Regions from separate parts of the Blautia sp. AF14-40 genome, predicted to be linked through region 2. Evidence: riboswitches for the same ligand, from Rfam matches in the RefSeq annotation. Region 2 holds a riboswitch; the other holds the start of a gene.
What was found. A riboswitch is a leader RNA that binds a small molecule or an ion and turns the genes downstream of it on or off. The one in region 2 is predicted to bind lysine.

Region 1: another riboswitch for lysine. It lies ahead of dapA (4-hydroxy-tetrahydrodipicolinate synthase); the one in region 2 lies ahead of DWW13_RS04465 (alanine/glycine:cation symporter family protein).

What each region holds. Positions count from the first base shown of each region.
Region 1 covers NZ_QUHK01000006.1:129,374-141,024, forward strand. Annotated here, with positions in the region: gene DWW13_RS06860 (ABC transporter substrate-binding protein) at 1-1,155, opposite strand, end outside; gene DWW13_RS06865 (carbohydrate ABC transporter permease) at 1,366-2,286, opposite strand; gene DWW13_RS06870 (ABC transporter permease) at 2,299-3,228, opposite strand; gene dapB (4-hydroxy-tetrahydrodipicolinate reductase) at 3,619-4,380, opposite strand; gene dapA (4-hydroxy-tetrahydrodipicolinate synthase) at 4,416-5,306, opposite strand; lysine riboswitch at 5,458-5,632, opposite strand; gene DWW13_RS06885 (single-stranded DNA-binding protein) at 5,688-6,317, opposite strand; gene typA (translational GTPase TypA) at 6,723-8,552, shown strand; gene DWW13_RS06895 (polysaccharide deacetylase family protein) at 8,640-9,716, opposite strand; gene DWW13_RS06900 (hypothetical protein) at 10,204-11,418, opposite strand; gene DWW13_RS06905 (hypothetical protein) at 11,440-11,651, opposite strand, start outside.
Region 2 covers NZ_QUHK01000004.1:26,738-38,388, reverse strand. Annotated here, with positions in the region: gene DWW13_RS04470 (amidohydrolase) at 1-543, opposite strand, end outside; gene DWW13_RS04465 (alanine/glycine:cation symporter family protein) at 661-2,139, opposite strand; lysine riboswitch at 2,325-2,499, opposite strand; gene DWW13_RS18785 (hypothetical protein) at 2,604-2,750, opposite strand; gene DWW13_RS04460 (peptide deformylase) at 2,794-3,204, opposite strand; gene DWW13_RS18955 (hypothetical protein) at 3,246-3,662, opposite strand; gene DWW13_RS04450 (class I SAM-dependent methyltransferase) at 3,735-4,340, opposite strand; gene DWW13_RS04445 (hypothetical protein) at 4,327-4,878, opposite strand; gene DWW13_RS04440 (GNAT family N-acetyltransferase) at 4,875-5,444, opposite strand; gene DWW13_RS04435 (AIM24 family protein) at 5,640-6,476, shown strand; gene DWW13_RS04430 (MATE family efflux transporter) at 6,638-7,966, shown strand; gene DWW13_RS04425 (FUSC family protein) at 8,031-8,705, opposite strand; gene ttdB (L(+)-tartrate dehydratase subunit beta) at 8,731-9,363, opposite strand; gene ttdA (L(+)-tartrate dehydratase subunit alpha) at 9,379-10,284, opposite strand; gene DWW13_RS04410 (SLC13 family permease) at 10,390-11,651, opposite strand, start outside.

The DNA of each region.
Region 1 (11,651 bases), on a different contig from region 2:
GATACCGAGCATAGCCAGATCGTAAACATCCGGGTTGGTGTAGAATTCATTTAATACCATCATGGCTCTCTCTTTGTTTTTACTGTTTGCGTTGATGGCAACACCGTTGTTGATGTAAGAGTTTACTTTTTTCGACAGGTTTTTGTTCGGGTCTACCATCGTTACATTCCAATCCGGATGTTCCTCATTTGCCTGTTTTCCGTAGGTAAGACAGGTTCCGAGATTCCAGCTCATGCTTGCTGTTCTTCCGGTCAGAAGTCCGGTCTGTCTCTCATCGCTGCTGTTTAATACGTCGCTGGACCATGCTCCGGCGTCTACCAGGTCTTTCATCTCCTGGCAGTACTCACGGAACGCATCCCATTCACCGATGTACTGGAATTCAAGATCTTTCGGATCCTGGGTATGATACAGAATCAGCTCGCCGCCCTTCGGTGCTCCGCCCGTTGTGGAATAGCCCTGGGACTGGAAGAATGGATACCACGGTCCGCCCTGACTTGCATAGATACCGTCTGCTGCACATGCTTTGTAGAACTTCATCAGGTCATCCCAGGATGTAATATCATCCATACCGTATTTTTCCATCAGGTCACCGCGCACTGCCAGAACTTCCTGACCAAACTCGTTGGCATAGCTCGGAACCATGTAGATTTGTCCGTCAATCTTTGCCTGCTCCCATGCCATTTCCGGAACAACCTCCCAGATATCCGGTGCATACGTTTTGATAAAGTCCTCAGAAAGCGGTGCAAATCCGCCGAGGGAAACGGTCTGCTCGTAATGGCACCAGCTCGATGCGGTAAAGATCAGGTCAAAATCTTCCTGTGAGGAGAACAGCAGGGAATATTTCGTGTCATGCTCGCCCCAGGAAAGGAATTCTACGTTCAGAGAGCAGTTCAGCTTCTCTTCCAGAATCTCATTGATTTTGGCGTAAACCTCATCAAAATCCGGGGTACGGTCGCCGATCAGATACATCGTCAGATCGACATGCTCCGAAGTGTCTGCACTCAGGTTGTCTCCCGATGTGCCGGAAGCTGCGGAGCTGCTTTTGCTGTCGCCCGTGCTTCCCTTTCCGTTGCCGGAACCGCATCCTGCCAGCATGCCGGCTGCCATTGCGGATGCAAGTAATACAGATACCAGTTTTTTTGTGCTCTTTTTCATAAAGAACCTCCTTCATAAATATAATGTGTAATTCAAGCGGATATTCGCAATCCGCTTTGCTACTTGCTCATAACCGAATAACTGCTCCGCAGTTTATCAGAAGGAGCTTGCACTCCTCCTGATACAAGCAAGTCCCCACCCGCCTGCTTATTGCTTTTCGCAATGGAAACAGGGGACTTACTTGATTCAGTTAAATTAACATGATTTGTATCAGCCTTTGACTGCTCCGATTGTGATACCCTGTACAAAGTATTTCTGTACCAGCGGATATGCCAGAACGATCGGGCCGGTTACTACAATGGTAAGTGCCATTTTCAGGGACTGGGTCGGCAATGAGATTGCGCTGACGGCAGAGCCTGCGGCGTTGTTTGCAAGAAGCTTTTTATATGCCTCAATATCATTAACCTGCTGATACAGGAAATACTGCAGCGGATACTTGTTCGTGTCTTTGATATACAGCATCGCATTGTACCAGTCATTCCAATAAGCCAGTGCAATGAAGAGGCCCACGGTAGCAAGTGCCGGTTTGATCAGCGGCATTACAATCCGGAACAGAATACGGAACTCGCCGCAGCCATCAATCTTGGCCGCTTCAATCAGAGAATCCGGAAGTCCCACGATGTAACTCTTCATGATCAGAAGGTTGTATACGCTGAACAGCAGCGGAAGGAGCAGTGCAAGGTAGCTGTCCCGCAGATTCAGGGTCTGTGTCATCAGTACGTAGTACGGAACAAGACCGCCGGAAAACAAAGTGGTAAAGTAGAAGAAAAACGAAAACTGATTTCTCCACTCAAACTCCTTACGTGACAGTACATAAGCTGTCATAGTCTGCAGCAGCAGACCAAGTACCGTTCCGACGATGGTCAGACCGATGGTCGTGCCGTATGCGCGGAAGACAACCATAGGATCTTTAAATACGGTTTTGTATGCCTCCAGGCTGAAATCCTGCGGCAGAAGGCTGAAACCGTTCTGGATAATGGCCGATTCCGAAGAAAACGAGCCGGATACGATCATGATGAAAGGAACGAGGCAGACCAGCGCGATGATTCCGCAGAATCCGTACGCGATGATATCAAGTGCAACCGCATCTTTTCCTCTTTTGATTTTACTTGTATGACTGGAAGATCCCACTTTTCATCCCTCCTAGAATAAGGTGTAGTCTTTATCATAAAGACCAACCAGTTTGTTTACGATTACGACAGTGATAAAGCACAGTACCGACTGATACAGACCAACAGCTGCGGACATTCCGAAGTCGTTGCTGCTGATTAAGGCACGGAACGTCAGGGTATCAATTACATCGGTGTAGTTGTACAGAAGACCGTTACTTCCAACCAGGTTGTAGAACATATCAAAGTTTCCTTTGAAGATGCCTCCGACGGATAGCAGAAGCAGGATGATTGTGGTCGGCATGATCATCGGGATTGTTACTTTGAAAATTCGCTGGAACACGTTTGCTCCGTCGATGCGGGCTGCTTCATAAATCGAAGTGTCAATTCCCATAATCGCTGCCAGGTACATAACAGAACCGTATCCGATTCCCTTCCATACATTAAAGAAGACAAGGATAAACGGCCATGCCTTTGGTGTCGTGTAAAACTTGATTGGTGTTCCACCGAAGGTTTCAATCAGTCGGTTTAGAAAACCGTAGTCGGAACTGAAAATATTGAATGCCATAACTCCTACGATAACCCAGGAAATGAAATACGGCAGAAACATCAGCGACTGTGTGATCTTACGGTAATGTTTGTTGCGGATCTCGGTCAGAAGCACGGCAACGGCAATCTGCATCGTCGTGTTGATCGCAATAAATGCCAGATTATACAGCACGGTATTTCTGGTAACGAGTCCGGCCTGTCCTGATTTAAAGAAGAACTTGAAGTTATCAAATCCGTTCCACGGGCTTCCCCAGATACCTCCTGCGTAGGAGTATTTTTTGAATGCCATTACAATTCCTGTCATCGGGTAGTAGGAAAAAATCAGGGTATAAATTACTGCCGGTGCAAGCATCAGAAGAAATACCCGGTACTTGTAGAGCTTTTTGCAAAACCCTTTCCAACCATTCTTTTTCATCTTCTCATTCCCTTTCTTGTTTGCGCAACTTTTTTGTTGCTCAACTCTTTATTTTTCTTTGTGCCATTATCATATCATTTCGGCATATTGTTTACAATTCGCAGTTTTTATAAGATATTTCTTGTCGAAATATACTGTTTTACTATTTTTTGTGCAAAATGCGCAACTTTAGCGTTTTACCTTGTTGCGCATTGATTTTTCCATTACCGTTTGCGATTTTCACGTTCTCTTTTGATATTCCGTATTTTTTCTTGTGTATTCTGCCAAATATTCTGCAAAATAACTTCCTCAATTCCGAAAATCCCGTTGTAAGAAAAGAAAAAGTGCGCAACGTTTCGCATTTTCGTTGCGCACTTTCTGGTTTCTATTCACTTTTTCCCTGTTTCTGCCTTATTTCGCAGCAATGACATCCTGCATGTCATACATGCCAGCCGGTTTTCCAGCCAGGAATTTTGCAGCCTCTACAGCTCCTTTTCCGAAAACTCCTTTGGAATATGCCCTGTGGGAAAGGATAACAACCTCGTCCGGTCCTGCGAAGATGACATCGTGATCTCCGACGATCGTGCCGCCGCGTACGGCAGAGATTCCGATTTCCTTCGGATCACGCTGCTCGTGGCGCTGGCTTCTGTCATAAACATAGTGGTACTGGTTGTCCATTGCCTCATTCAGGCTGTCAGCCAGGGCGATGGCGGTTCCGCTCGGGGCATCGCATTTCAGTTTGTGGTGTTTCTCCACGATTTCCATATCAAAGCCTGCTTCGGCAAGCACTTTTGCAGCTGCCTGTACCAGTTTCATCAGCGTATTCACACCAAGGGACATATTTGCAGAGCGGAGAACCGGGATTTCTTTGCTGGTCTCCTGCACTTTTTTGAGCTGATCCTCGGTGAGGCCTGTGGTGCAGAGGACGAGTGGAAGTTTTTTCTCCTTGCAGGCATCGAGCAGTGCGTCGGCTGCCTTGTAGGAAGAAAAGTCAACGACTACGTCTGCCGGAACATCGCATTCTGCCAGGCTTTTGAATACCGGATAATCGTTCTGGCCGTTGTCGTTCATATCGATTCCGGCTATGATTTCTGCATTTGCATCTTCTTTTACCAGGCCGGTGATGACCTGTCCCATATGGCCGTTGCAGCCATGCATAATAATTTTAACCATTGTCTTTTTCCTTCTTTACTTCGTGTATTCTTAACTTAAGCCAGTTTGATTCCAAAATCTTTCATAGCCTTTGCCAGGCGCTCCTGGTTCTGCGGCTCCATCTCGGTCAGCGGCAGACGAAGCGGGCCAACCTCTTTGCCCATCAGGTTCAGCGCTGCTTTTACCGGAATCGGGTTTACTTCGCAGAACAGCGCATCGATGAGCGGCAGTGCTCTCAGCTGGATTTCTCTGGATCCGGCCACATCGCCGTCGAGGAATTTCTGTACCATGTCGTGGGTCTCACGCGGTGCTACGTTGGAAAGAACGGAGATTACACCGCTTCCGCCAAGGGAAAGGATCGGCACAACCTGATCGTCGTTTCCGGAGTACAGATCGATCTTTCCATCGGTCAGCTGCATAATTTTTGCGACCTGGGAAATGTTTCCGGAAGCCTCTTTGACTGCAACGATATTCTCAACGTTGTTGAACAGATAGACGATCGTTTCCGGTGCAATGTTTACGCCGGTTCTGCCCTGAATGTTGTAAAGGATGACCGGCACTTTGACGCTGTCTGCGATTGCGGTAAAGTGTGCAATCAGGCCCTTCTGTGTTGCTTTATTGTAATACGGAGAAACGAGAAGAAGTCCGTCCACGCCGTATTTTTCTGCTTCCTGAGACAGATAAATTGCTGTCTCCGTGCTGTTGGAGCCGGTTCCTGCAATTACCGGGATTCTGTGATTTACTTTTTCCACGGTATATTTGATGGCATCCAGATGCTCCTCATGGGACAGGGTCGAAGCCTCACCGGTGGTTCCGCAGATAACGATGGCGTCGGTTCCGCCGGCGATCTGCTCCTCAATCAGTTCTCCGAGTTTTTCGTAATTCACTTCCTGTGTTTCGGTCATCGGTGTGATAATTGCAACAGCTGCACCTTTAAAAATAGACATTCTCTTTTCCTCCTGTATGTTGTGTCAGATAAAACCATAAGAAATCAGTCGCCGGAGCTTATCTCCCACGGAAAATTTCACTTTCCGTTTAAAAAAGAGGCGCCTCATCCCAGATAAGATCGCCTCCAAATTCACACATACGCAGTATCTATGATCAGATAGCTCTCCATCTCTCGATGACAGTCGCAGATTTTTTCAACCTGCGCCCAGGAGCATACCGGTTCAGCGCCGGATGTCCTTCGGCATTCTTCCCTTTTCCTCTTCTTCTTTTGCTGCTGAGGCATCCGAAAAGGTACTCTTGAAGTAATGCGACCTCTATCCACTTCAGTTCTGCTTTTACTATAGCATCATTAAATTTTCTTGTCAACAGCGGATCGCGCTTTAACTCTCACTATATTCCAGCTTGCTCACCGAAACCTCATATGCAGTCCGCTTTTCCATTTCCGTCTCGCTCAGCCGCTTCATATATTCCCGGCTCTGGATCCGTCCCCAGATGAGAACGTGGCCGCCCACGGCAAACGCAGAGGCATACCGCGCATTCCGTCCCCAGCAGATGCACGGGATATAATCTGATTTTCCATACGGACGGTTGACCGCGATCAGAAGGTCGGCGATCTCTCTTCCCAGAGGTGTTTTCCGGTAGACCGGCGGTTTACATATGTATCCATCGAGGTAAATCTGGTTGGATTTGACGGAATCGTCCTCTTCCTCCACGAAGCTTAATTCCCGCGCAAATACGGAGAGTACCAGACGGTTCTTCTTCTCCTCGTGGCGGTTGTAGGACCGGAACTGACCGCTGATGCAGATCCACTCACCCTGGTAATCCTGTGATACGTCCACCAGCCGCTCGGAGACCATCACCGGAATGATGTCCTGCGATTCACTCAACCGCTTGACCATCACATCGACGAGGTAAAATCCCTCTCCAAATACCTGATGGCTGAATGTGAACGGGGAGACAATCTCTCCCATGATAACCACCTGATTGTTTTCAATCATCTTGTCTGCCATAATGAAAATCCCCTTCCTTTGTCTTTTCTTTCTGAATATTGATTTCTGATCGGTACTTTGCTGATCTATAATCCTAATGTATGAACCACATTTCTTTTTCAGAACCACTTTTTTCCAGATTTTTTTATTTCTATTCAAATCAGCATTCTGCCCAATTTTTTGTATATGTTTCTGTAAAAACCGCACCACATGCTTCGTATTTTCTACCATTGCAATACAAAAAATGTCACATCTTCCCTGTTTTTTTTCTCTGTTCTGTGCTATAATAGTTCAGATAGGCAGGCATCCAGCAGAGACAAAACGGCAAGGCACCTGCCTTTGTGCTGTGATAAACATTCCCGGCCGGCTTGAAATTTTGAAAAATTGAACCCGGCAGGGTCAAACCATAGGAAGAGGAATGAAGAAATGAAAACAACGAGAGAAGATGTAAGAAACGTTGCCATCATCGCCCATGTCGATCATGGTAAAACCACACTGGTAGACGAGCTTCTGAAACAGAGCGGTGTCTTCCGTGCCAACCAGGAGGTTCAGGAACGTGTCATGGACTCGAACGATATCGAGCGTGAGCGTGGAATCACCATTCTTTCCAAAAATACAGCAGTTTACTACAAGGGAACGAAAATCAACATCATCGACACCCCGGGCCATGCGGACTTCGGCGGCGAGGTTGAGCGAGTTCTGAAAATGGTAGACGGCGTTATTCTGGTCGTAGACGCTTTTGAGGGCGCTATGCCGCAGACCAAATTCGTGCTGAAAAAAGCACTCGAGCTGGATCTGTCCGTCATCGTCTGCATCAACAAGATTGACCGCCCGGAGGCACGCCCGGATGAAGTAATCGATGAAGTTCTTGAGCTTCTGATGGACCTCGATGCATCCGATGAGCAGCTTGACTGCCCGTTCCTGTACGCATCCGCAAAGATGGGTCATGCGGTACTCGATCTGAACGATACCCCGAAGGATATGACTCCTCTGTTCGAGACCATCCTGAAATACATCCCGGCTCCGACCGGTGATCCGGAAGCTGGCACACAGCTTCTGATCAGTACCATCGACTACAACGAATACGTTGGACGTATCGGTGTCGGCAAAGTTGAAAACGGAACGATCCGCGTGAACCAGGACGTTATGCTGGTCAACCACCACGATCTGACCAAGAAGAAAAAAGTAAAGGTCAGCAAACTGTATGAATTTGACGGACTGAAAAAAGTAGAGGTTACTGAGGCAGGCATCGGTTCTATCGTTGCTGTTTCCGGTATCCCGGATATCCACATCGGAGATACTCTCTGCGGCGATCTGGACAACCCGGTTTCCATCCCGTTCCAGAAAATCTCCGAGCCGACTATTTCCATGAACTTCATCGTAAACGACAGCCCGCTGGCCGGTAAAGAAGGTAAATACGTAACTTCCCGCCACCTGCGTGATCGTCTGATGCGTGAGCTGAACACTGACGTTTCTCTCCGCGTTGAGGAGACTGATTCCGCAGACTGCTTCAAGGTTTCCGGCCGTGGTGAGCTGCATCTGTCCGTCCTGATCGAAAACATGCGCCGTGAAGGATATGAGTTCGCAGTAAGTAAGGCAGAGGTTATCTACAAAGAGGACGAGCGCGGACGCAAACTCGAGCCAATGGAAATCGCATACGTTGACGTTCCGGATGAGTTCTCCGGTACTGTCATCCAGCTCCTCAGCGAGCGTAAAGGCGAGCTTCACGGCATGAGCCGCGCAAGCGATGGTTCCACCCGTCTGGAGTTCGAAATCCCGGCACGAGGCCTGATTGGTTTCCGTGGAATCTTCATGACCTCCACCAAAGGAACGGGTATCCTGAACACCGAGTTTGAAGATTACGCACCGTACAAGGGCGACATCGAATACCGCAAACAGGGTTCCCTGATCGCTTTCGAGGCAGGCGAGTCCGTTACCTACGGTCTGTACTCCGCACAGGAGCGCGGTACTCTGTTCATCGGACCTGGCGAGAAGGTTTACGCCGGTATGGTTATCGGACAGAACGGTAAGGCCGAGGATATCGAGCTGAACGTCTGCAAGACGAAGCACCTGACCAACACCCGTACTTCTTCTTCCGACGAGGCACTGCGTCTGACTCCGCCGAGAATCCTTTCCCTGGAGCAGGCTCTGGACTTCATCGACAAGGACGAGCTTCTTGAGGTTACTCCGGTTTCCTTACGTATCCGTAAGAAAGAGCTGGATTCCAGACTTCGTAAGAGAGCGGCAATGAAATAAATTTTCATAAAATGACATAAGAACCGCCGGTTCACTCTTGATTTGAGAGTAAACCGGCGGTTCTTTGTCGTTTTTCTATTCTGTTTTCTATTCGTTTGTCGTTCCGCCATGGAAGCCGTAATACGTCTCTCCCGCTGCAAGATCCACGCCGTTTGCCGCTGCAAGAGTATGAATCGTGACAAGCTCATACCCGCGGTTGATCAGCTCCGGCACGATCGTTGCACACGATTCTACGGTCGTCTCGTGGATATCATGCATCAGGATAATGTCTCCCGGGCTTACACTGTCGAGAACGGCGCTGATGTTTGCCTGTACATTTTTTGTCTGCCAGTCCAGGGTATCGACATCCCACATGATGCTCGGGCGGCCGATAGATGCGAGCAGTTCATCGGTGCTGTTTCCATACGGGAAACGGATGACAGTTGCACCCTGTCCGTTGTTGTACTGGGCGATCAGATCATCCGTCATCTGGAACTGGGCAAGGCCGTCGTCGGTGCTCAGTTCTTTCATATTCGGATGCGCATAGGAGTGGTTTCCAAGCTCACAGCCGATCGCCGCCATGCGCGGGATCACATCTGCACCGTATTTTTCCACATTGCTGCCGAGCATAAAGAACGTCGCCTGTGCCCCGTACTGCTCCAGCGTATCGAGAAGCGTGCTGGTATAGACGCCTGGGCCGTCATCAAAGGTCAGGGCTACCATCATCGAGCCGTTGCGGTCTGGCTGGTAAACACCCTGGTCATCAAAGTAACAGCCTTTTCCGCCGATCGCTTTCCAGCCGGTCGCCATGTAACCATTGGAATCAAAATGGTACTGGTTTCCGTCGATATCTGCCCAGCCGTTGACGTAGTACGTTGTGGCATCCGTTGCGTACCACCAGCCCGACGAGCTGTACTGCCATCCCGGCGTCTCATTCGGCGGCGTGGTCTCCGCAAGCTTCTTAATTCCCGCATTTCCCGATCCGTCCTCCGCCTCCGGCGCCGTCTCGCTCACCGTCTTTGCGGCTGTGTCATTACTCAGTACAATTCCTTTTTTCGCAAGCTGCGCTCCCGCAAATTTCCAGATAAGCGCAAGAAAAAGAAGGCCGATTACCACACACAGGGAAATCCGTGATACTTTCTGCATCATCTGTCTGCGGCGCATCTGCTTTCTTCTCTGTTTCAATGATTTTCTTTCCATATGATCTGTTTATACTCCATCGTCCCGCCCCTTTGCGGAACTTTCTTCCATCGTAACACAAACGTTTTTCGACATTTTTCTACTTACTATCATAACGTGATCTGACCTAAGATGCAAGGCACAAATTCTTACATTTTTCCACTTCTGGTAAATTAATGTTTATCGTTTCTTAACATCTTGTCACAAAAAAAGAGTGACTCTGCACCCATGGTAAAAGCGGATACAAAATCACTCTTTGTCACTCTCTTTTAAAAAACCTGGTTTCTTTCTGGTGCTTTGCCACCAAATCACAGGTCTTTCACCTGTCCAGCCTGATTATCCTCTCTGCTTAAGAGTAACTGCAAAGTTTTAACGTTGCCAGAACAACGGAAGCAAACACCTTATGCCTCATGTCCTATTTTAGGAAGAGATTTCTCTCTTGGTATTTCTATTGTACGCAGAGTTCTCAGAAATATCAACCGTTTTCTCAAAATCACTTCGACAGCTCAACGCCCTTCAGGAAATCGCTGCCCATCACCCATTTTTCGTTTTCCAGCGTCACAACGGACTCGAGTTTCCAGGTGACGGTCTCTATTTTGGTTTTGCGGAAGAAATGGAGGAAACGGGTTCGTCGCTCGATCGCAGCGGTCACGTTGGTTTCGATCTTCATCTGGTTGGATTCGTTGGTTACGGTTGTGGAGACGCTGCTCACGGTGATGCTGGTGATTCCGGTGTTGGTGTCGCTGTTCAGGTAGGCATCGCAGAGCTGCTGGTACTGTTCTTTGGCGGTTTTCTGTACGGCGGTGTCGACGGAAAATTCGTTTTTGATGGTGCTGAAGGATTTTCCGGCGGCTGCGGCTGTGAATACCTTGTCCAGGGACTCTTCTGCGCGGTCGGCGATGGTTTTGCCGATGGAATCGTTGAGTTTTAAATCCGGCAGGAATTCCATGCTGCTGTTGTCCTGCACGAGGATGATCTCGCGGTATGGGTCTTTCTGTTTTTCGGTCAGTTCAATGGTGTGGCCGCCGAGGAAGAGATACGGGATTTTGTAGATGCTGACGTTATCTGCCGTCTCTTTTAAATACTTTTTCCCGACCTGCACGCCGTCCAGATAGAACGAGGCATCCGCCGGGACGGTGATTTCGACATCCGTCACGCAGCTGTCTTTCGGCACAACGTACCACTCTTTGAAGTTCCATTTTACGGTATCCCCGGCGGCGATCTCCAATGTTTCTTCCTGCGAGTCGCTCACGCCTTTTAACGTGTACCGCACAGTATAAATCCTGTTTTCCCCGGTCTCAAGATTCTGTTTTCTGCGCATGAAAAAGCTCTTGATCTCCGGTGTTTCCTGCCCGTCAGTGCCGTCCTGTTTTGCTTTCCAGGTCATTGCATTGACGTAGTTCTTCCGCGACAGAAACGTGCTGTCCGGGAACTGGCATACATCGTATGCACTGTTCCAGTCTCCTGCCAGGCATGCTTCCATGTAATTCCGTCCTGCCGCCTGCGGTGCATACAAATACGCGCCCGCCATAAAAAATACGGCGCACAGAATCAGAAACAGACTGAGATTCACGATCAGAATCCGCAGACTCATCGGCAGATCACGAAATTTTGCCGCCCGTATTTTCACAGAAAGCTCCATCGTTTCTTCTCCGTCTTTTTCCACATGGCGGAATCTTTTTCCTTTTCTTTTCCACTTCTGGAGCATAGTTTACCTCATCTTTTCCTCTTATTTAGACTGTTCTTTCACCGCATACGTATGCACCCGGTCGCTCTTCTGGCTGTATGCCTCTCCCTCGGAATAATACTCCTCCGATGTCGTGGAAAAACGCGTAATCGTCTCTTTCACACGCTCTCCCGCCGTTTGCTGGTGGAGAAACAGCGCTGCAATCATCAGAATCACAAATATATCCAGAATCAGTACCGCCGCATTTGCCACGA
Region 2 (11,651 bases):
TCCGTCCGGCTCACCGTTTTCCATACCGATCTCTCCGCCCTCCGGCTGCGGGGTATCTGCGGTGACGCCGAGGAGTTCCAGCGCTTTGCTGTTGACTACGAGGCAGTGGCCGCACGCTCTCGTCGCGCAGATCGGAACTTCGGTTGATACGCGGTCAAGATCGTAGCGGTTCGGCATGCGGTCCACGTCCGTGAAGTAATCCTGATTCCAGCCGCGGCCCATCAGCCATGCGCCGTCTTTTCGCGGATGCTCTTTCTGGAAGGTGTCGAGGCAGGCGAGCATATCTTCCAGGCTTTCGGTATGTGCGGCAAGCTGCGCTTTCAGCAGGGAGCTTCCGTAATTTAAAAGGTGCATATGGCTGTCGTTAAAACCGCTGCAGACGAATTTTCCGCCGAGGTCTACAACTTTGTCGCCGGCTGCTGCAAGGGCATCTGCCTCTGCGCTGCTTCCGGCGAAAACAAATTTGCCGTCTTCTACTGCAAACACTTCGACAAGCGGCAGTTTTCCAGTGTAGACAGCTCCGTTTTTGTAAATTGTTTTCATATCATTATCCTCCTACTGTCATCTAAATTTGATTCTATTCTTTTCTGCCCATTTGCGCAATATACAAATTCAGACACGCCATTCTCATGCGTGTCTGGATTCGCTTTTGAATATTTTTTATTTCGTTTTCTCTTCGTAGAACAGGCAGGCGTTCTTGTCTACCGTGCCCTGGCCGAAGTTTCTTGCTTTGTAGTCTTTCAGCAGTTTGAAATACTGGTTCGAGAGAATCAGGATCACTGCTACGTTGACGAAGGTCGGGATCGCAGATGTGATATCAACGACAGTCCAGATAAAGCCCTGGTTGTTTGTCTTTACCAGATAGATCGTCCACAGTACGCCCGGCAGAGCGCGGACTGCGTAGAAGATTTTCATGACGATATCTTTCATCTTGCCTTCTTTTTTATACAGATGCTCCAGAATTGCCAGATAGTAGGTGAACCATCCGCCGGAAGTCGTTACAGTAAAAATGACCATGATGACTGCCAGAAGGATGCTTCCAAATTTGCCGAATCCGCTTGCAAATGCACTTAAAGCAAGTGTTCCGCCGTTCGTTCCGTCGGTCCAGTTTCCGCTTAAGATAACGGAAAGTGCGGTGATCGTACAGATAACCATGGTATCAAAGAATACCTCGAAAGATCCCCACAGACCCTGCTCTACCGGATGCGGTGTTTTTGCGGAAGCATGGATCATTGGAGAAGTACCCCATCCAGCCTCATTGGAGTATACGGAACGCGCCATACCCACACGGATAATCTCGCTGACTGCGCAGCCGGCAAAACCGCCGATCGCTGCTGTTCCGGTAAATGCGTTTGTTACGATGGCTGCAAATACGCCAGGAACGCGGTTGATGTTGATGATGATCATGCCAATTCCCATCAAGATATAAAGAACGCTCATAAATGGAACGAGCTTGCTGAACAGACTTGCGATTTTCTTCGTACCGCCGCTTGTAACGACATAGGTCAGAATGCAGAGCAGAACGCCCATCACGATAACGCCTTCTACTTTGAAGCTTCCAAGATTGATATTCTCAATACCGAACGCACCGGCTACGACCTGAGATGCGGTCAGGTTGGAAGAGGTTACGAAGAAGGTGGAGAAAATACCGATGCCGAAGATGAGCGCTGGGATCAGCCACAGCTTGCCCCAGTGGCGCTCCTCGCCAAGTCCACACTCCATGTAGTAAGTCGGACCGCCGTAGTACTCACCTTTTTCGTTGGTGTGACGGTAGTAGCAGCCGAGGGTAACCTCAACCTGTTTTAATATCATACCAAGCAGAGACGAAAGCCACATCCACATAATGGCTCCCGGGCCACCTGCTGCAACTGCAGTTGCAACACCGGCGATATTACCGAATCCTACGGTACCGCCGATAGCGGTCGAAATCGCCTCAAACGAGGAAAGCATACCCTTTCCTTCACTTGCTTTGTCTTCTTTCTGGAACAGTTTTCCGCCGGTTCTCTTCATAATCCAGCCAAAGTGACGGAACTGGAAAAATCCAGAACGAACGGTAAAGTACAGACCGGTCAGAATCATCAGCGCGATCAGCGGCACGCCCCAAAGGACACCGTCCAGCCAGTTAAGAAATGCTATCATGTCAAAATCCTCCCTTTTTTCTTTTCCGGCAACAGTTTTCTTCAGACGTATCCTGTAACACCCGTTTCGTCTTTCGTTCTCCAACCAAACAGATTTCCACCCCCGGAACCTTTTGTCACGGTTCCAACTGCAGTACAATAAAAAGAGCAGCGGTCTTCACCACTGCTCCATTAAATCTACGTTCATGAAGCAATAGCTCCTCCACCAGTACGGTGAGAGTGCACAGCCTGTTCGACTGTACCCCAACGCAGACAGTTTTTCGGGAACTGCCCCGTTTCGGCGAATGCTCCTTTCCCTGCCCGTCCCAGACCCCGTTGTCTCAGGACAGGTACTCTTAGCCTTCGCGCCTCTATTGCCGAATATGTATATTGACAGGTATTATCATATGTTTCTTTTCGCCACTTGTCAATCGTTTTTTCGACATTATTTTACAAAAATTTTATATTTTCGAAATTTGTCCCGATTTATTTGAGATTCTCCCAGTCGATTTTTTCGTCCCGGTAAAAATACTCGCGGTCGTGTTCGCCGATTGTGACGCCTGGAACGATGGTGACTTCTGGCTCTTTGGCCAGATCTTCCACATTCGGGTTGTAAATGATTCCTTTTACCATTCATTCTCTGTCTGTCATACCGTCCTCCTGTCTGCTGTAGGATCTAAATAAGTATCCCTTCCAGATGATCCATCTCATGCTGGCAGATCTGGGCTGGCCAGCCGATGAATTTTTGGCGTTGTTTTTTCCAGTCCCAGTCGTAGTATTCGATTTCGATGTTCTGGTACCGCTTTGTTTTCCGCACGCCTGGCAGGGAGAGGCAACCTTCTTCTGTTTCGTAGGGGCCGCTTTTGCGGACGATCACCGGGTTGAACATGATGATGTCGCGGAATCCGGCGTTTACGATGATGATGCGTTTTTTCACGCCGATCATATTTGCCGCCATGCCGACGCATGCCTCGCGGTTTGCTGCCAGTGTGTCCTGCAGATCTCTTCCCACCTGCAGATCTTCCTCTGTCGCCGGGATGGATTTCTGTCCGAGGAAGAGAACGTCTCTCATAATTGGTTTTACCATTTGTGTTTCCTTTCTCTTTCGGCCTTAAAGGCCGAAATCGTTTAATTTTCTATTTGAATCTGCATATCGCACGATGTGCATCCGATTACGGTTTTTCCGCCTTTCTGTTCCAATCGTTCTACTGTTCCGCTGCAGAACGGACAGATCCAGTCAATCTGTTTTCCGGCTTTGACGGCCTGCATCATGTTGACGAATTTTGTCGTATCTACATTTTTCGAATTGCAATTCTGCGTCCAATCACCGGAGAGTACTTTTCGCAATTCGCCGTTTTCATTCAGAATAACGGTGTCGCCCTCCTCGATGTTCCAGTCATACAGCATCTGATCCTCCTGGCGGATGCGCGATTCTGTTCCGTTTTCATCTTTCAAAACAACAACTGCCATGACAGGCTCGTCGGCACCGCGCTCCTCACAACCGAAATCAAGGTCTTCCTCAATTCGCATTACCTGATATTTCATAAAAACGCCCTTTCTTCAAATATAATTCATGCTTTTTTGTATTCCACACGGTTTTTGCTGTTACAAAACTTTTTATTCCTGAATCGTAAAAATCACAACCCGCTCCCGGCTGTCCCCGCCCGGAAACAGATCCATACAGTCGATCTCATCGAGAAATTCCAGTTCCGGCACGGTCATCAGATACGAGATATAAGCATCCGACGGGTAATAGAAAAACAGCTGGATCTCCCGCGGATTTTCGTAGTACGATTCCAGCAGTCTTGCCATCGCTTTTCTTAAGATTTCAAGCGAAAACGGGTTAAAAAAATACACCCGGTCCACTTCCACAGGAACGGGAAAATTTTCGGCGCTCTCCAGCACAAACTCCGTCCGCGCACCAGAGGCCGCCGCCTTTTTGTTTTCCATTGCCTTCGCATAAATCCGGTCATCATACTCCACACCGATGGACTGGCACCGGGTCTGCGCCGATAAGAAGAAATCTACGCGGCCCTTTCCGCATCCGTAATCGAGCAGCGTATTTCCCTTTCGGATCATCCCTGTGTTTGCCATCCGCTCCAGCACGCAGTACGGGGTCGGCTCATACGGATACCGGTACAGATCCGACCGGCTGTCATCCCGCCCCATTGTGTGGATCTGCAGCAGCTTGTCCCAGCGGTTTTCGTTTTTATCCTCTCTCATCGCCCGTCTCCCGATACTGTTCGAATAATTCCAGATACTCCTGTTCCACCGCAGCAAACGGCCGCACCGTGTAGTCCAGCGTGATGTGAAGTTTCGGCGCATCCCCCGCCTGCGGTTCCTCCAGCAGATTTGTCAGATCGTACCACAGCAGATCATTGTCGATCTGTTTCATCATCCGCTGCTCCTCCGCCGTCAGATCACTGCCAAGATATTTCTCATAAATCACCGAAAGCAGATGGTCCTCGATCTCGCGGTACCGCGGCATCTCCTGCTTTAATGGCCGCGGCACGTCCGACATGTAACACTCGCTCGCGTCATGCAGAAGGCACGCCAGCACCAGCCGCCGGGAATAGCCGCGCGCGGCAGCCTCTTTCGCACAGCAGATGCAGTGCTCTCCCACTGACCAGAACGTCGTCACATGACCGTTTCCGCGGCAGATCATCGGCAGCGCATGCGCAAAATCCTCCACACAGAGCAGCCCCGGATCAGGATGTACGGGATCGAAATGTTTTCTTGTATACGTCGTTATCGTACTCATTCTTTAACCTCGCTGTACGGCTTTACTGCCGGCTGTCCCGCGTGCGGCTCGCCGATGATTTTTTCCATCCAGACCATATCGTACCAGCGGTCGAATTTGTAGCCGCAGTTGTGGAAGGTTCCCACGAGTTCGAATCCGAGATGCGCATGGAACTCGGCGCTGTTTTTCGTCAGATATTCATCCTCGACCTGCGGATAGCCGATGCAGGCGTAGAGGTTCAGAATGCCCATTTTTTTCAGACGATCGGCCAGTTCTTCATACAATCTCCGTCCCAGTCCGCCTTTCCGCGCATCGTGGTCGAGATAAATCGTCAGCTCGCTCGACCAATCGTATGCGGCGCGGCCAACGAACGGATGGGCATATGCGTAACCCTCGATTTTTCCATCTCTTTCGATCACGAGATACGGGTATTTCTTCATGATATCCCGCATACGGTTTTCGAATTCTTCCAGCGACGGCACATCCCACTCGAAAGAAATCACGGTGTGCTCTACGTAATACGCATAAATCTCCAGAATCCGTGCAGCATCCTCTATTTTTGCATCTCTGACAGTAATTGTACTCATAATAAACTCCTCCTCTGACCGTACTGCTTGCGTTTTCTGAACTTTATCTTATCACTCCGCTGAAAAATGGACAACATGATTTCCAGATTTCCTTTTTTTCTAAATTTTTCTGTGCTCTTTGCTTTCTTTCCTGTATAATAAAAGAAACAAGACGGATCACTATTTTTCTTCTTAATGAAAGAAAGGAACGTGCCTATGAAAATTTTAAATCTCGAAAACGAAAACCGGAAATTCACCAAATCCATCGAAAATTTCCACGTCATGGAATATCTCCAGGATTCCAGCGTCTCGCCGATGACTGCCATGGAGGAGTATTACATGAGCAAAATGAATGTGCGCCGCCGCCAGGTTGTCATTGAACTGGACAAGGAGCACTCCGCGATTATCCAGTCCGGTGCGATGCAGTGGATGGGCGGCCATGTACAGGCGACCGCCGGAATCAAAGGGATCGGCGACCTGTTCGGAAAGGCCATCAAAGGCGCCATGACAAAGGAATCTGCCGTAAAACCGGAGTACGTTGGCGACGGATATCTCGTGCTGGAACCGACCTACAAATACATCATTCTTGTGGATGTCGAGAAATGGGGCTCCTCCGGAATGACGATTGAGGACGGCATATTCCTCGCCTGCGACGGCAGAGTCAAAAACAAACTGACCGCCCGCAAGAGTATTTCCTCCGCTGTCCTCGGCGGTGAAGGCTTCTTCAATCTGAGCCTCGTCGGCAGAGGCGCCGTTGCCCTCGAAAGCAACGTACCTGAGGGCGAGCTGATCGAAGTCGAACTCGAAAACGACGAACTGAAAATCGATGGAAACCTCGCCGTCTGCTGGTCCTCCAACCTTGATTTCACCGTAGAGCGCTCCACCAAAACCCTCGTCGGCTCCGCCGTCAGCGGCGAAGGCCTCGTCAACGTCTACCGCGGAACCGGCCGCGTCCTCATGAGCCCGGTCGCCCCGACAGATTCCCTGCTGACTGCAACCAACACGACCCAGGCGAACCCCGCTGCGAAGAACAACCTTCCGCCGGAAAATTAAATTCGAATCCTCTCCGCCCCTATGCCTAATACGCATAGAAAAAAGTCAAATTAAACCTCGTTTTTGATTGACACTTTCTTCAAAACATGTTAGCGTAAAATACGCATTTATCTTTACATTCTTAAGAAAAACCATACGATAAAATACATGTTCTGGAGAAAATGATGAATAGAATAAACTGGACTGAACTGAAACCGCAGATTCAGCAGGTCGGGCGATTAAGTCTGCCTGCGATTCTTACACAGATTACTACGATTGCGATGCAATACATTGATTCCGCGATGGTCGGCGCGCTTGGGGCGAATGCTTCGGCGGCGATCGGACTGGTTTCGTCGACGACGTGGCTCCTCAGCGGTACGATTTATGCGGTTTCAGCCGGTTTTTCTGTTCAGGTAGCGCATCAGATCGGGGGAAATCATGACAAGAAGGCAAGGGATGTTGTGCGGCATGGCATCGCGTCCGCGCTTGTTGTGTCGGCTGTTTTGTGCCTGATCGGGCTTCTGATCAGTCATCCGCTGCCGGGGTGGCTCGGCGGTGCGCAGGAGATCCGACAGAATGCCACGCTCTATTTTATGATGTTTGCCATCATGCTTCCGTTTTCCCAGCTCAACTCGCTGATGTCGTCCTTCCTGCAGTGCAGCGGTGATATGGTGACACCCAGTATTTTAAATGCCGTTATGTGCGTGCTCGATGTCATTTTCAATGCTCTTTTGATTCCGGTTTTCGGTGTCATGGGTGCCGGTATGGGAACGATGCTGGCCTGCGCCGTCATCAGCCTCACGGGTGCCTGGTTCTGTTGTGTCCGCAATCCGCGGCTGCGTCTCCGCCGGAAGGAAAAAACGGTTTTCGATGCGAAAATTCTGAAAACTGCATTCAAAATCGGTGTGCCGGTTGCCGTACAGGAAATCGCGATGAACAGCGCCATGGTTGCTGCCACCATGCTGATTGCCCCGCTCGGCTCCATTGCGATTGCGGCCAATTCGTTCGCCGTCACCGCCGAAGGCCTCTGCTACATGCCAGGCTACGGCATCGGTTCCGCCGCGACAACGCTCGTCGGCAGAAGCTACGGCGCCGGAAATTACAAGCTGGCGAAACGCTACGGAAATATCTGTATTGCCATGGGCGCAGTCCTGATGGCCATCACCGGAGGTCTGATGATGATCTTCTGTCCGTTCGTCTTTAGCATTCTGACTCCTGACCCGCAGGTTCGCTCGTTTGCCGCCGAGGTACTCCGCATCGAACTGCTCGCCGAGCCGTTTTTCGGCGCTTCCATCGTTGCCGCCGGAGCCCTCCGCGGAACAGGCGATACGTTTGTGCCAAGCCTTCTGAACCTTGGCAGCATCTGGGTCATCCGCCTCGGTCTCGCGGTACTTCTCATCACCCCGCTCGGCCTGCGCGGCATGTGGATCGCCATGGCTATCGAGCTCTGCATCCGCGGACTGCTGCTGCTTTACCGCCAGCATACATCGAAATATTATAAAATATCATAAACGCCATACAAAAAAGAGGTGATCTGCCGGCACAGAGCAGATCATCTCTTTTTTTGCATCCTGCTTATTTTTTGTTTTTCATTCCAAAGTTTTTCTGTTCATCCTCGCGGAACAGACGGTTTTTATCCTTATAAGACTGAAACGCATGTTTTGTCGCCTTCCACATGGTCCGGAACGAGAGCCCCTGTTCTTTATCATATTTCGATGGCAGTAAAAGATAGCAGAGAAGGGAAATCAGTACGCCGATGCCGGTATCCAGAATCCGGGCAAGCGTATAGAAAACAACTCGTTCCTCACCAACTGTGTAAAGTACCACAAAGTAGACCACGATTCCCGGCTGGATCGCAGAGTCCGCCTGCAGTGCCAGATTGCACCACAATACCAGGCAGAGCCCTGCCGCCAGCCACAGAAAAGCCGGAATTCCAAACGGCTGTTTCTGATACAGCATGTAGAATGGAATGACCAGGATTCCTCCCACAAACGTTCCGATCAGGCGATTGATTCCATTGTGGAATCCCTCTTCAAACCGGCTCCCAACCCCGTACACTGCGCCGATCAGCGCAAAGCAGGGGTTGCGGCCGCCAGGAATCAGATATTCATAAATCAGGGAAGTCAGCAGAACAACCACCGCTGTCCGCCACATGCGTTCCGTCAGACGGGGTGATTTGAAATCCTTCAGCGGCGTGAGCTGCCACTTATTTTTCACCTCCGCCCGGTCCAGCATTTCCTGTGGTCCCATAGGCTGCTCCTGTCAAAAACTCTTATTATTTGATAAACTTCACTTCCGGATAAATTGCCTGTTTTGCAGCCTCTTTGCGCTCGTTGAAAACAACTTTGTTCTCTTCAAACAGGTTGCGTCCTTCTGCATCAATAGAAACGATCAGCGGACCGAACTCTTTTACTTTATTGCACCATAACGTCTCCGGCATTCCCAGTTCATCCCAGTGATGCTCTGCAATTCTTTCCACCTCAGTCGCGGCAACAACCGCGCAGCCTGCCGGGAAGACACAGTGAATGGCACCGAATTCTTTACATGCACGCTCGGTATTCGGACCCATGCCGCCTTTTCCGACAATGACACGTACGCCGGTCAGTTTTGTAAATTCATACTCGAATTTCTCCATACGCATGGAAGTAGTCGGTCCGACAGAAACCATCTCGTAATCATCTTCTGTTCCCTCAATTTTCCGTACGATCGGGCCGGCATGGAAAATTGCCTTGTCTTTGATATTATATGGAAGCTCTCTTCCGTACTCAACGAGTCTGCGGTGTGCAACGTCACGGCAGGTCATGAGATCGCCGTCCAGCCAAACAATATCTCCGATGTGGATATCTTTCAGGTCTTCTGCGCTTACCGGTGTAATCAGAACTTTTTTATCTCCTCTAATTTCGATCATAATTCGTACCTCCGTTTATGCATTAAATTTCCAGGTGGAATGTGTATCACAAGTTACTGTCAGATCAGGATTTACCACGATATGGCCGCGGCGGTGGGACCAGCATCCCACATTTACGGCAACGCCGATCGTGGATGGATGGCGGGCGGTGTTTTCAATGTTTACACCCATAACGGAATATTTTCCGCCCATTCCCTGCGGTCCAAGGCCGATGGCATTGATGCCGTCTTCCAGCAGACGCTCCATTTTTGCTGCATTTGCATTTTCATTGTGGGAACCGATCGGGCGCATCAGCGCTTTCTTTGAATTTAATGCTGCGGTTTCGATGGATGTTCCAACTCCAACGCCGACAAGAAGCGGAGGACACGCATTTAAGCCGTAGCTTGTCATCTGATCCAGTACGAAATCGGTGATTCCTTCATATCCTGCACCTGGCATCAGAACCATCGCTTTTCCAGGAAGCGTACATCCGCCGCCTGCCATGTAAGCGTAGATTTCGCATTTGTCACTGTTCGGAACGATATCCCACCATACGGTCGGGGTTCCTTTTCCTACGTTTTTCTTGGTATTGTACTCATCAAAAGTCTCTACCGAGTTGTGGCGGAGCGGTGCTGCAAAGGTAGCCTGTACAACAGCCTCTTTCAGCAGGCCTTCCAGTTCATTGATGTACGGAAAATTCGTTCCGCATTTCAGCCAGAACTGAAGCACGCCGGTGTCCTGGCAGCTCGGACGGTTTAATTCCACCGCCAGTTTCTGGTTTTTGGTCATCGTCTCATACAGTGCTTTCGGAAGCGCTGCTGTTTCCTGGGAGCCCAGCTCCTCCAGCTTTGCAACTACATCGTCCGGCAGCTTTTTGCCGATGTGGGCAACAAAATCAGCTACCATGTCTGTTAAAACTTTTACTCCATTTTCGTTTGTCATAATATACCTCCTATGAATGATTTTCATGAGTGAACTTTGTGGTGCGGGGCAGGAATTTTCTGCCCCTTGTGGTGTGTGATACCTGTTTATGCGAAGGAATGCTTATCATGGATAAAAAGGAAACAGGATGGGCAGCAGTATCATGCAGATTGCAAAGGATACGAGGATCAGAGGCAGGCCGGATTTTACATAATCCTTGAATTTATAGCCTCCGAGTCCGACTACCATCGTGTTTGCAGGCATACCAATTGGTGTTGCATACGCGCAGGAACCGGCGATAACAGTTGCAATCACAACGGACCGCGGGTCTGCTCCAAGGCTGTTTGCAAGAGAAACAGCGATCGGAATCATAAGTGCCGTAGTGGCTGTATTTGACATAAAGTTGGTCAGTACACAGGTTACCAGGAAAATTACCAGGAGAAGCAGAATCGGATTTGGATTGGATCCGAGCAGACCGACGATTTTATCGGCGATCATACTTCCTGCCCCTGTGACATCCAGTGCTTTTGCCAGGGAAAGAGAGCCTCCAAAGAGGAGAACTACTTTTAAGTCAATGGAATTCAACGCTTCTTTTTCTGTCAGAACCCCGGTCAGCACCAAAAAGAGTGCGCCAAGACAGGCGGAAAGCTGAATGCTGATTCCAATTAATTCTTCGAAAATCATAGCGAAAATTACAACGATCAGAACAACAAGTGAAATGATCTGTTTCCATTTCGGAACATTGCTGAAATCTTTCTGCTCTTCCAGGTTCTGGGCTGCTTCGTTCTGATTCTGCGTAAGAAGTTTATATCCAAAACAGACGAAGTAGAGGATTCCTATCAGCAGCATCGGAATTCCGATTGGCGCGTACATGAAAAAGCTGGTTTTGATTCCCATCTCCTGCAGTGCATTGACGCCCATCAAATTTCCCGGCGCTCCGATGATAGAGAGGTTTCCGCCGAGGGCTGCCGCGAATACAAGCGGCATCAGCAGGTGGCTTCTGGAATAACCGGACTCATCTGCGATTCCACAGACAACCGGGATCAGTACGGCAGCGGTTCCGGTGTTGGATAAGAATCCGGACATCACGCCGGCAATTACCATAATGGCGATGATCAGTGTTTTTTCGGTTTTGGCAAAGCGGGTTACAAGTCCTCCGATTTTGTTTGCCATTCCCGTCTCGAAAAGTGCCTGGCCGACAACAAACATGCCGATGCAGAGGATAACGTTGCTGTTTACGTATTGAGAGAAAGTCGTTGATACATCCAGAATTCCGGTGAGAGTCAATCCAAGCGCACAGATCGAAGCTGTCAGACCCAGCGGAATTTTCTCCAGAATGAAGCTGACAATCGCAAATACCAGAAACAGCAATGTGATTGTGGTTTGAG